4 regions of the Bariatricus sp. SGI.154 genome follow, and region 4 is predicted to be linked to each of the others. Evidence: riboswitches for the same ligand, from Rfam matches in the RefSeq annotation. Region 4 holds a riboswitch; each other region holds the start of a gene.

What was found. Region 4 has a riboswitch for thiamine pyrophosphate ahead of ACQRBN_RS01495 (energy-coupled thiamine transporter ThiT). Riboswitches for the same ligand answer to the same signal wherever they lie in the genome.
Region 1: another riboswitch for thiamine pyrophosphate. It lies ahead of thiE (thiamine phosphate synthase); the one in region 4 lies ahead of ACQRBN_RS01495 (energy-coupled thiamine transporter ThiT).
Region 2: another riboswitch for thiamine pyrophosphate. It lies ahead of thiC (phosphomethylpyrimidine synthase ThiC); the one in region 4 lies ahead of ACQRBN_RS01495 (energy-coupled thiamine transporter ThiT).
Region 3: another riboswitch for thiamine pyrophosphate. It lies ahead of thiS (sulfur carrier protein ThiS); the one in region 4 lies ahead of ACQRBN_RS01495 (energy-coupled thiamine transporter ThiT).

The regions. Positions count from the first base shown of each region.
Region 1 covers NZ_JBNPMC010000039.1:24,763-27,906, reverse strand. Annotated here, with positions in the region: gene ACQRBN_RS14490 (DUF4091 domain-containing protein) at 1-1,143, shown strand, start outside; TPP riboswitch at 1,150-1,260, shown strand; gene thiE (thiamine phosphate synthase) at 1,405-2,046, shown strand; gene ACQRBN_RS14480 (HAD family hydrolase) at 2,043-2,717, shown strand; gene thiD (bifunctional hydroxymethylpyrimidine kinase/phosphomethylpyrimidine kinase) at 2,857-3,144, shown strand, end outside.
Region 2 covers NZ_JBNPMC010000039.1:19,887-23,030, forward strand. Annotated here, with positions in the region: gene ACQRBN_RS14460 (replication-associated recombination protein A) at 1-876, opposite strand, end outside; TPP riboswitch at 1,078-1,183, shown strand; gene thiC (phosphomethylpyrimidine synthase ThiC) at 1,424-2,728, shown strand.
Region 3 covers NZ_JBNPMC010000001.1:151,628-154,771, reverse strand. Annotated here, with positions in the region: gene thiH (2-iminoacetate synthase ThiH) at 1-87, opposite strand, end outside; gene ACQRBN_RS00775 (thiazole synthase) at 101-910, opposite strand; gene thiF (sulfur carrier protein ThiS adenylyltransferase ThiF) at 970-1,608, opposite strand; gene thiS (sulfur carrier protein ThiS) at 1,669-1,866, opposite strand; TPP riboswitch at 2,115-2,222, opposite strand.
Region 4 covers NZ_JBNPMC010000001.1:296,772-299,915, reverse strand. Annotated here, with positions in the region: gene ACQRBN_RS01500 (MFS transporter) at 1-922, shown strand, start outside; TPP riboswitch at 1,393-1,498, shown strand; gene ACQRBN_RS01495 (energy-coupled thiamine transporter ThiT) at 1,543-2,208, shown strand; gene ACQRBN_RS01490 (sigma-70 family RNA polymerase sigma factor) at 2,414-2,620, opposite strand; gene ACQRBN_RS01485 (sugar O-acetyltransferase) at 2,995-3,144, shown strand, end outside.

The DNA of each region.
Region 1 (3,144 bases), on a different contig from region 4:
GACTACTATCATGTAGAAGTGTTCAGTGAAAAGCATTGGGAGATCCTGGAGCATCAGATTATGCTTGCAGGAAAAGAACTGGGGATTAACATGCTGTTAACGCCCGTATTTACGCCGCCGCTGGATACAGACGTAGGAGGAAAACGTACGACCGTGCAGTTGGTAGATATCACGAGGCAGGACGGAAGATATTTCTTCGGATTCGAAAGGCTTACGCGATGGTGTGCTATCTGTAGGAGGGCAGGAATCGGCCACATAGAAATTCCGCATCTTTTTACGCAGTGGGGAGCAAAGGCAACACCGAATATCTATGGAAAGGAAGCGGGGGAAGAAAAGCAGTTCTTTGGATGGCATGTGGCAGCGGACAGTGAAGAGTACCGTAGATTCCTGGAGGATTTCCTTCCGGCTTTGCAGAGGGAACTGGCAGGCTTGGGGTATGACAGAGAGCATGTGTATTTCCATATATCAGATGAACCGGAGCAAGAGCATCTTGAAAGTTATCGAAAGGCGACAGAGAGAGTGGCGGATCTGTTGGACGGATGGCAGATTGTGGATGCGCTTAGTGATTATTCCTTTTATGAACAGGGATTGATCAAGCATCCGATTCCAGCCAATAATCGGATACAGCCATTTGTGGAGCATGGGGTTCCTGATCTCTGGGTATATTATTGCTGCGCGCAGTACAAAGAAGTGCCAAATCGGTTCTTTGCCATGCCAAGTGCCAGAAACCGGATTATGGGAGTGCTGATGTATCTCTATCGTATTAAGGGATTCTTGCACTGGGGGTATAATTTTTATAATTCGCAGTATTCCGTGGAACATATAGATCCTTTTTTGAATACACATGCGGGGTATGCATTCCCGTCGGGCGATACATTTCTCGTCTATCCGGGAATGGATGGAAAGCCGTGGTCATCAATTCGGGCGGAAGTGCAGAGGGAAGGAATCTATGATTATCTTGCGCTGATGAGACTGGAGGAGATGATTGGAAGAGAGAGGACAGTAGCGTTGGTGATGGAAGGAGAGAGATGTGAGTTTACATTCGAAAGTTATCCGACAGATCCTGGATATTTCTGTCGGTTACGGGCGAGGGTTGCCGAAGAGATGAAAAGAAGATTGCAAAATCATGTTTTCGTAGTATAATAAATATGACAACAAAAGGGGAGCCTGTAAGGATTAGGCTGAGAGTGGGCTGATACCGCCCTTACCCATGAACCTGATTTGGATAATGCCAACGTAGGGATATAACGTGTGTAAGATAACGGATATGCTGTACATGGCATATCCGTTTTTGGGGACGGGGGTTTTTTAGATTTCCCCCGTCCCCAATTAAAATAAGGGTGTCCCCAATTGAATTTGCCCTGTCCCTAATTGAGTGACGGGGTGAAAAGTTAGGAGTTTACTATGAGATGTAAGAAGGAAGATATGCTGCTCTATGCAGTCACAGACAGATCCTGGTTGAATGGCGAGACGCTGTACAGCCAGGTTAAGAAGGCTTTGGACGGCGGTGTAACCTTTATCCAGTTAAGAGAGAAGGAATTGGATGAGGAACACTTCCTGGAAGAAGCGAAGGAGATTAAGGCGTTATGTAGAGAATATGGAGTCCCATTCGTAATCAATGATAATGTTGATATTGCGATTGCAGCAGATGCGGATGGCGTGCATGTCGGTCAAAGTGATATGGAAGCCGGGGATGTGCGTAAACGACTCGGACCGGATAAGATTATCGGAGTTACTGCCAAGACGGTAGAACAGGCATTGCTTGCGGAACAAAGAGGGGCAGATTACCTTGGTGTGGGAGCCGTGTTCCATACGAGTTCCAAAGCAGATGCGAAAGGAATCAGCCATGAGACATTAAAAGAGATCTGTGAGGCCGTCAGCATTCCGGTGGTTGCCATAGGCGGAATCAGTAAGGAGAATGTATCGCAGCTTGCTGGAAATGGCATGAGTGGAATTGCGGTAATCAGTGCGATCTTTGCACAGCCGGATATTGAAGCGGCGGCTTCGGAATTGAAAGAACTAACCGCAAAGATGGTGAAGGCATGATAAAAGGGGCAATCTTTGATGTGGATGGAACACTTCTGGATTCTACGCAGATATGGGATGACGCGGCATCGCGATATCTGGTTCAGATGGGAATTACGCCGGAACCAGAACTTGGGAAAATCCTATTTCCAATGAGCGTGAAAGAAGGGGCAGAATATCTGAAGAAACGGTATTTTCTGCACCAGGACTGTGAGCGGATTGCAGAGGATGTGCTTAGGGTAGTTAAAGACTTCTATGTAAATGAAGCGCCGCTGAAGAATGGTGCGGCAGAATTCCTGGGTCAGTTGGCGGATAAGGGAATTCCAATGGTGGTAGCGACATCCAGTGAGAAAATGTATATCAGGGCGGCTTTTGAAAGGCATAACATTTTAAAATATTTCCGAAAGATTTATACTTGTTCAGAGGTTGGAGCGGGAAAGAGTAAACCCATTATCTATCATAGGGCAGCAGAAGAATTAGGAACAATCCCGGAAGAGACCTATGTATTCGAGGACGCTTTGCATGCAATCCGTACAGCAGCAGATGCAGGGTTTCGGACAGTTGGAGTCTATGATCGTTTCAGTGAGGCGGATCAGGATGCAATCAGAGGCCTGGCAGATGTCTATCTATTGAATATGACGAAGTTACAGGATTTCTGGAAACAAATCGGGAATACGCATCTGGACCTATAGGTTCAGTGTACTGTTATTTTAAATAAAGATGATACCGAATAAAATAATACTGTGTACCAGATGCTTTATCCAGCGGCAGATTGGGGGCACCACCTTTTGTCGCTATAGAAAATTAATGCATAAGAAAAGGAGAATGAATATGAGAACAGCATTAACAATCGCTGGCAGTGATTCCAGCGGAGGCGCCGGTATCCAGGCAGATATTAAGACAATGATCAGCAATGGCGTATATGCCATGAGTGCGATCACGGCCTTAACCGCACAGAATACTACCGGTGTAACAGGGATTATGGAGGTAACTCCGGAATTTTTAGAAGACCAGATTGACAATATATTTACAGATATCTATCCGGATGCAGTCAAGATCGGCATGGTATCAGTAAGTCCACTGATTACGACGATTGCTGAGAAATTAAAAGAATACGAT
Region 2 (3,144 bases), on a different contig from region 4:
CCGTCTTGCAATATACAAAGGATTCTCTCCGCCCTCTAACATCCTGCACATCCAGTAAATCGCCGCATCCGGATCGCTGTTACGCATGGACTTATGCAGCGCTGATATCAGATTATAGTGTTCCTCCCCATTCTTATCATAAAGCAAAGATTTCCTGCTAATGCACTGTTCCAGTCCTTCATCTGTGACCACAATGCCCTCCGCACTAATCTCCCCGTTAAGTACCGCCATCTCTAACGTATTAAGCGCCGTTCTCGCATCCCCATTGGCAAATGCAGCCACAGCCTTCAACTGTTGCTCCGTCATCTGTACATTCTGATCACCGAACCCTGCCGGACTCTTTAACGCATGCTCCAGCACCTTCATCAGATCCCGCTCATCCAAGGCTTTCAGCACAAAAACACGGCATCTGGACAAAAGCGCCGCATTTACCTCAAAAGACGGATTCTCTGTCGTAGCGCCTATCAGAATAATGCTTCCCTTCTCTACAAACGGAAGAAACGCATCCTGCTGCGCCTTGTTAAACCTATGAATCTCATCCACAAACAGAACCGTACGAATCCCCATCCTACGGCTATCTTCCGCCTGTTTCATCACTTCTTTAATCTCTTTAATTCCACTGGTCACGGCACTGAAATTAATGAAATCCGCCTTCGTCTTACTGGCAATAATACTAGCAAGCGTTGTCTTCCCAACTCCAGGCGGCCCCCAGAATATCATAGAAGATATCTGGTCTTTTTCGATCAACTGCCGGAGCATCTTCCCTTTTCCCAGCAAATGTTCCTGACCTGCAAACTCTTCAAGCGTCGTTGGGCGCAACCTGCTTGCCAAAGGCACCGTCTGCCTCCTGTCATCAAACAATGTCATCTGTTCCATATCAATCCCTCTTTCAAGAACGTATGTTCTTCTTTATTATACTCTCCTCCTTTATACTTTACAAGGAGATTTTTGCCTCATCCCAAGGCTTAAGTCTACCGCTAGATATGCGATGCCCCCAGATCTCTGCCATATATCTTCGCAGCATGTAAAAACATTTGACAGCATCACTTCTATCTCCTATAATGGTATCAGTTACAATATAAATATTAAGGGAGCTCTTAGAAGGGCTGAGAGGAAACTAGCGCGTTTCGACCTTGTACCTGATTTGGATAATGCCAACGTAGGGAAATATTTCACATATTTGTTTAGAACATACAAATACACGGGATATACCGCTTCGGCAGTATCTCCCGTTTTTTGTTGCCGAAACCTCCGGAGGGAACTGCCGGTGGCAAGTTCTGTAAGTGATTACTCATATTTCCAGCCGGTATATTGCCACTGTTATCCTTTATAAAGTCTCACAAATATGAACGCATCAACAGCCGGCTTACATCACACAAATATCCCAGGTACACGACAATCTTAAGAATGGAGAGGATATATCATGGAGTACACAACTCAGATGAATGCTGCCCGCAAGGGTATCATCACCCCACAGATGGAGGCAGTTGCTTCCTATGAAAACATGAATGTTGAAGAATTAAGAAAATTAGTTGCGGAGGGCAAGATTGCCATTCCTGCTAACAAGAACCACACCTGTCTAAAGCCTTACGGAATCGGCAGTATGTTAAAAACCAAGATCAATGTTAATCTCGGCACCTCCCGGGACTGCCTGGATCTGGATGTGGAACTTGCGAAAGTGATGGAAGCCGTTAACATGGGCGCAGAATCCATCATGGACTTAAGCTCTTTTGGCGATACCAAGGTATTTCGCCGGAAACTTACTCAAGAATGTCCGGCGATTATCGGAACCGTGCCAATCTACGATGCTGTCGTATATTATAACAAAGCATTAAAATCCATCACCTCCGATGAATGGATTGATATCGTAAGAATGCACGCGGAAGACGGCGTTGACTTTATGACCATCCACTGCGGAATCAACCGTGATACTGCCGCACGTTTCAAAAAATCCAAACGCCACACGAATATCGTATCCCGCGGCGGCTCTATCATTTTCGCATGGATGGAATTAACCGGACAGGAGAATCCATTCTATGAACGTTACGATGAGATTCTGGAAATCTGCCAGCAGTATGATGTTACTTTAAGCCTTGGCGATGCATGCAGACCTGGAAGTATCGCTGACGCCGGCGACATCCCTCAGATAGAGGAACTTGTGACATTGGGCGAATTGACTACAAGAGCCTGGGAGAAAGACGTTCAGGTTATGATCGAAGGGCCCGGACATATGCCTTTGAACCAGATTCAGGCGAATATGGAGATTCAGAAAACCATCTGCAAAGGTGCGCCTTTCTATGTACTTGGACCATTGGTTACAGATGTTGCTCCTGGATATGACCACATTACCGCTGCTATCGGCGGAGCAATCGCCGCTACATATGGAGCTGCTTTCCTCTGCTATGTTACACCGGCAGAACATTTACGCCTTCCTACGCTGGAAGATGTAAAAGAAGGCATTATTGCATCCCGCATCGCTGCCCATGCCGCAGATGTTGCCAAAGGACTTCCGGGCGCCGCTGACTGGGACTTTGAGATGAGCGAGGCAAGACGTAACCTTGACTGGGAGAAGCAGTTTGATCTGGCAATCGATAGTGAGAAAGCCAGACGGTATCGCAAAGAATCTACACCGGAACGGGAAGATACGTGTACGATGTGCGGGAAAATGTGCGCAGTACGAAATATTAATAAAATACTTCGCGGAGAAGATGTAGATATTATGGAATAAAAGGAATTTTAATCATAATTTTTGAGGACTCTTGGGGCTTTCTTGGGTATGCAATTTTGAGCCAAAGCACGCTCCTTCCCACGCACTCTTGCCAGAATCCTCCCAATGGAGAAAACCTTGAGATTATGGAATTGTCAGGCGAAGGAGAAGAATCGGTGTGGCTCGGAGGCCGTCAAGTGAGTTCTAGAAGCCGTTAGCGTAAAAATACCAGCAGATTGGCATGAGGCTTTGACTACACGTCAAAGGCGAAAAAGTACCCGAACTGCGAAATCATCAAGATTTCGGAGTGAGTGTACTCGGTTGCCAATCTGCTGGTATTTTTACGGTTACGGATTCTTAACGAAACGCCCCGGTCTCAGAACCACACTGATTCTCCTCCTTCACCGTACACACCCAACAATCTATTTTTCTACAAC
Region 3 (3,144 bases), 150 kb from region 4:
AATGCGGTTTTTCTTTTGGTCTTCTAATATTTCCTTGCTGAGGATGCTTTCATTGATGTGTGCATTTTTCGTATGTGTATGTTCCATATGCGGTCACTCCTTAATCCTGTAAAAATCCTGTCAGTGGAGAGGAGGCGCTTGCGCCCTTCTCAATCGTTCTTCCGAGCCCAGACAGATATGCGCTTCGTCCAGCCTCGATTGCTTTCTTAAATGCTTCTGCCATTGCAGGTATATCTCCAGCGGTAGCAATCGCAGTATTAGCCATAACTGCTGATGCACCCATTTCCATTGCCTCACATGCCTGTGACGGACGTCCGATTCCGGCATCTACGATGATTGGAAGATCAATCTCATCAATTAGGATCTGAATGAAGTCTTTGGTGCAAAGTCCCTTATTAGAGCCGATAGGAGAACCAAGAGGCATCACACATGCGGCGCCGGCGTTCGCCAGATCTCTGGCGGCGTTCAAGTCCGGGTACATGTAAGGCATGACAACGAATCCTTCTTTGGCAAGGATCTCAGTTGCCTTTATGGTTTCGTAGTTATCCGGCAGTAAGTATTTGGAATCGTGGATAACTTCTATCTTCACAAAATTACCGCAGCCAACTTCACGGGAAAGCCTGGCGATACGGACTGCTTCTTCGGCATTGCGTGCGCCGGAGGTATTAGGAAGCAGTGTAACGTTATCCGGGATATAATCTAAGATGTTGGCAAGTCCGCCTTCGTTGGCACGGCGGAGCGCCAGGGTAATAATCTGGGCTTCGGCTTTCTCGATACAGGCTTTTACAAGATCCAGAGAGAATTTGCCGGAACCGAGGATGAAGCGGGATGTGAATTCATGTCCGCCAAGAATAAATGTGTCTTTATTCTGACCCTCTTTTTGAATTTGTTTTTGAGTTTGTTTTTGCATTTGGCTCATAATATGTCCTTCTTTCTTTTTGTTATAAGTTATAAGTTACAACCTGGCAATCAAGGTTCTTCTTCTCCAAGAATCAGCCGTGTAATCATATTTGCTTGATGGGAAGCGCAGATGGCAACCCGTGGTGCCATAAGCCCTCTTCCGTAGGTGGATTCTGTTGTCTCGTCACCACAGAGATAGAAATTGCGAGTGATACGTCGGGTATGTATGGAATTGCTGCTCTCGTATCCAGCCATCCCGGAAGCAGCCACCAACCGCTTATCGGGGAAATGTTCCAATATGCCATTTACAAGTATTGCTTTTGCTTCCGGATGATCGAAGGCTTCGCAGATGATAGCATCATTCTGGAATAATTCCTGAAGGTTGTCTTGCGTTACCTGGATGCAGTCTGTTCGGATGTCCAGGTAAGGATTGATCTTAAGAAGCAGGGATTTTAGTGCATCTGTTTTGTACATGCCGACGTGTTCCATAAAGTATTGCTGGCGGTTGAGGTTTGTAAGATCTACCACATCAAAATCAATCAGATGCAGATGTCCGACTCCAATCCGGGCGAGCGCGTATGCGATATTGGAACCAAGGCCGCCCAGTCCTGCAACGGCAACATTTCCCTGAGAGAGAAGTGCTTGTGTCTCGGGAGAGTGACGTTCATTTAAAGCATTGTAGATCTGTTCTTTGGTAAAAGAATTCAATTAAGTTGCCTCCAATCTGCTATTATATAGTCGGGGTCGTTGTGTCTTATATACTGTAATCTAGCCGCCTCCTACGAAACTTACTACTTCCAGTTTGTCTCCATCCTTTAGAATAACGGATGTATACTGGGATTTGGGAAGGATAGCACCGTTCATCTCAACTGCGATACGATTGATCTGGTATTGGTGCTGCCTAAGATATTCAGCTACGGTAATGGGCTGATTAAGTATTACATCCTGTCCGTTTACAGTAATCATTGTGCACCTCCTTTTTTAGAGATGCAGATGAGTAGCCAAAGCATTCGAAGGGAATTGACGGTGGCAAATTCTGTAGGTGTATATGCATAATTCCAACAAAAAAGAGTTCACAAAGTAATACACCCGTGGTGGTGCACCCCTTCATGAACTCGCGCTCACTCTCAACATCTCTATATGTATTTGTTCAATGTAAATCCTGATTAGAAAAAAAGAGAGACGCCAAAGCATCTCCCGCATTCTCATGTCTATATTCGTTGAGTATACGTTTCCTACGTTGGCATTATCCAAATCAGGTATGTGGGTCGAAGTTGTCAACTTCCTCTCAGCCTATGCGATAAGCTCCCCAGTTGTATTTACAATTTACAGTATAAAAGGGGTGGGGGGATTTGTCAATGGGAATTTAGGGAGAAAAGTGAGTGTAGGAAGTGTACGGTGCAAGGGCAGGGAAGTCGTGGGCTGCAATCGGATCATTTCGCTAAGACCTCGTAACAGAAAAAGATACCGTCCGTTCTAACCGGGCATATTCGCTGTAAGCCCTTGATGGCCTTACGACTCAGATGCCCTCGAAACCAGGACTTGTGGTCCTGGTTTCGCACGAACTGACGGTATCTTTTTCTGCAACGAGGTCTAGGGCTTATGATACGGCCACAGCCCACAACTTCCCTGCCCTTGCACCTGACATCCCCGTGTACTCGGGATTTTCTCTAGTGGGGGATTCCGGCGGAGATGCGTGTGGAACGTTTTGGATAGATAACAGAGTGTGTACGTGGAGAAGCACTTTATGGAAGATAACAGAGTGGGTGGGTAAAGAGAGCAGTATGTAATTTGGGTTCAGGCTATGCATGCTTGCATACTTTGCTCAAAAAGGATTGTTCTACGGTATGCAATGATGAAAAATTATATGTAAAGCATATTCCCTGCACTAATTTATGTCTTAATCACAAAACTCCTGTTTACTTCATAATACATATACATTCCAGTCAACACAATTCCAATATATAAAGCGATCACTCGCCCAGTTCTCCCTCACATCCGTTCCATTTCCAATCTGTTATTTAGCCAACACCGTGCCCCACGCACCCCCCCCAGTCAGGAATCCTCACAGTTCATGAAGAGTCACACATAAGAATGTCAGGCAGAGAGGGGCAGTATGGCAGTTCATGTCCGTAGAAGAGCCGTACAATCCGTTGGTAAAAAAGAGGTCTGAAATCAGGATAATTCTGTGCCACAAGCACAGAATTCAAGAATGTCTGAGTCGGAAAAATCTTTCAGATTTTC
Region 4 (3,144 bases):
TTCGCAGATGCTGATTTTTTTCATGATGTTTTCAGCTTTGACACAGACTATTATGGCATCTGTTATGATGCCGATGGTTGATTTTTTTGGAGGTCAAGGGCTGCAGTCTGCATGGATTAAGTCTATTATGGTCTTTGGTATTATCGGTCTGATACCTTTGGCATTGAATGTATTGTTTGTCAAAGAACGGGTAGAGAATGATGTTCCTCCGGAGAATCTCATCGTTGGTATCAAATGTGCTGTTGTAAACAAATATTGGTGGATGGCCTTTGTTGTTAATTTGATGGCCAATTTTATTCTGACCTTTAACCTGTCTGTTTCCATTTATTACCTAAACTCTGTGTTGGGAAATATGGCTTTGATGGGAACGTTTGTTGCATGCTCCAACTTGCCTGGCGTATTTCTGTCTGCAGTGGCTCCTTTCTTTTTGAAAAAGTATACGAAGCGACAGATGGTATTGTTCGGTTCAATCTGTATGGTGGTGGCTCAGGTTGTATTTATAGTAGTGCCGACATCCTCTACTATTTTATTTGCTACGGCGCTGTTGCGCGGTATTGGAATGGGCTTTGCGATGGGTATGGCCGGAGCCCTCATCGGTGACACTATCGATTATGGCGAGTGGAAGACCGGTATACGTGTTCAGTCTGTCTTGTTCTCTGCAAGTTCTGTAGGCGCCAAAATCGGGCAAGGAGCTTTGACAGCAGCCTTTGGATTCTTCTTAAGTGCAGTTGGATATAATGGTGCTTTGGAGGTTCAGTCTGCAAGTACGATCAGCGGTATTGATGCATTCTTTAAATTCGGTCCCTTAGTTGTTGCTATCATCTTGCTGGTTGATATCTGGTTCCTGGATGTTGAAACAAAAAATCCGCAGTATATTAAAGAAATTGCAGAGCGTAAAGCAACTCAGAATGCAGGCGAATAGATATACTTGTAATGTAAGACCCATCTGGAAAATGATAAAAAAAGGTGTATCGAAAAAATTTTCGATACACCTTTCTAATCATCCTAACAACTTCTTAGTTAAGTTTCTCTATAAATATTGACAAAGCAGTTTCCCCAGAAAAATACTCTTTAAGAGCATTGAATAACTTCATCATTATCATTCACTTCCTTCTCATTTATTCTCGTTCCTTAAACTGTTAAAATATTAACACGTAGTATAGATAATGTAAAGATAAATTTTTAACAAAGTTTGGCTTGATTTCATTAGATATTTTGTGCGCTTTTTCAAATGACGCGAATCTCGCAAATTTAGCAGAATTGAAATATACAAGTTACAGACCTATTGATTGATTAGAGAGATGCCTGCAAGGTAAGAAAGATAATCTGATGTAATGGAGTTGACATTTCCAAGCAGCATGTATATGATAATGACTGGACAAACTACATAAGATTGATAACAAGGGGAGCTTATAGAATAGGCTGAGAGGAAGTTGTCAACTTCGACCCATAACCTGATGTGGATAATGCCAACGTAGGGATGCGTTATAGATTGGCTTCAAGCCCTTTTTGTTTTCAATCGGAGACAAGGAGGGCATTTTTATGTTTGATCTATTAGTCAATGCAGAAGGCGGTCTGACAACTGCCGGATATGCGGTATGTATTGTTGTTGGAGTTGTACTCTTTATCGTTGCGTTATTTTTTGCGGGGAAGAAATCCGGGAAAAAGAAGATGAGCACAAAGCAGTTAGTGTTCTGCGCGATGGCAATGGCGCTGGCGTTTGTGACTTCTTATATGAAGATATTCAAGTTGCCGTGGGGTGGAAGCGTAACGCTGTGCAGTATGCTGTTCATTGTATTGGTCGGCAACTGGTACGGAGTACAGACTGGAATCCTTGTGGGGCTTTCTTATGGGCTCCTACAGTTCATCCAGGAACCGTATGTGCTTTCATTCTTTCAGGTTTGCTGTGACTATGTGCTGGCATTCGCGGCGCTGGGCGTTGCCGGATTTTTCGCAAAAAGCAAGAATGGCTTGCTGAAGGGATATATTGCGGCGGTTCTCGCCAGAGGAGCATTCCACTCTCTGGGAGGATACCTATATTGGATGGACTACATGCCAGATAATTTCCCGCAGTCATTGAAGAGCATCTACCCGATTGCTTATAACTATAGTTTTCTGCTGGCAGAGGCGGTCATGACGGTGGTTATTATCTCAGTTCCGGCGGTGGCAAAAGGACTTAGCAGGGTAAAACAGACAGCGTTAGATTAACGCACTAAAGAGGGGACATTGTTTTTTTCAATTTCCCCCGTCCCCAATTAAAATAGCCGTGTCCCTTTTTGAATTTGCCGTGTCCCTTTTTAATTCATGATAATCCCGACTTTATCTAACCCCTCGCCAGTATACAGATCTTTTATTCGAATTTCTTTTGTTACGCCTCCGGCGAATTCGATGATCAGTTTTTTATTCCGTCTCCTTAATTCTTTGTGCCATAGATTTTTGCGATCTGGCACAGCCAGGTGGATACCTTGCAGTTCCCGTTATACTTGTTTGCGCATCGGACTGCCTGATGGAATGTTTCTTGTGTCAGTTCTTCGGCAGTATCTGTCTCGTGGCATAAGGAGATTAGAAATTTATATACCAGTTTTGCATGTTCGCTATATATGGAATCCATATCTAACATCGCGTCACATCCTTCTTTGCTTATATATACCCCAACTAGTCATTTCGTTACATCATGTCGTCATTATTTTATAGAAAAATGTTCTCGGATAAAAGGTTAATTATCTGTGAGGATTCAGAGATTGTAGCAGAAATGCAGGGATAACTGTTGCCAGATAATATGTATTACAGTTCTTTAAAAATTCGTACACTTCCTGCATGGTAAAATCCTCCCTATATGTAAATGTAATGCCCAATATGGTTTGAAAATATTTAAGTTTATGAAATTATTGCAGTTCTCTCTCGAGATTATTATAATAAATAATAAGAAATTGGGTAAAATGCAGTCCGGTATACCTACTCTGTCGGACAGGAAAAATGTAAAGGAGAAGCAATATGACTGAATTTGAAAAAATGCACAGCACGGATCTATACCTTCCCAATGGCGAAGAGATTATGAAAGAACAGGAGCAGTGCCTGGAGCGCCAGTACGATTACAACCTGACACGACCGTCAGAAGGCGCCAAAAGAGAGGCGTTATTAAAG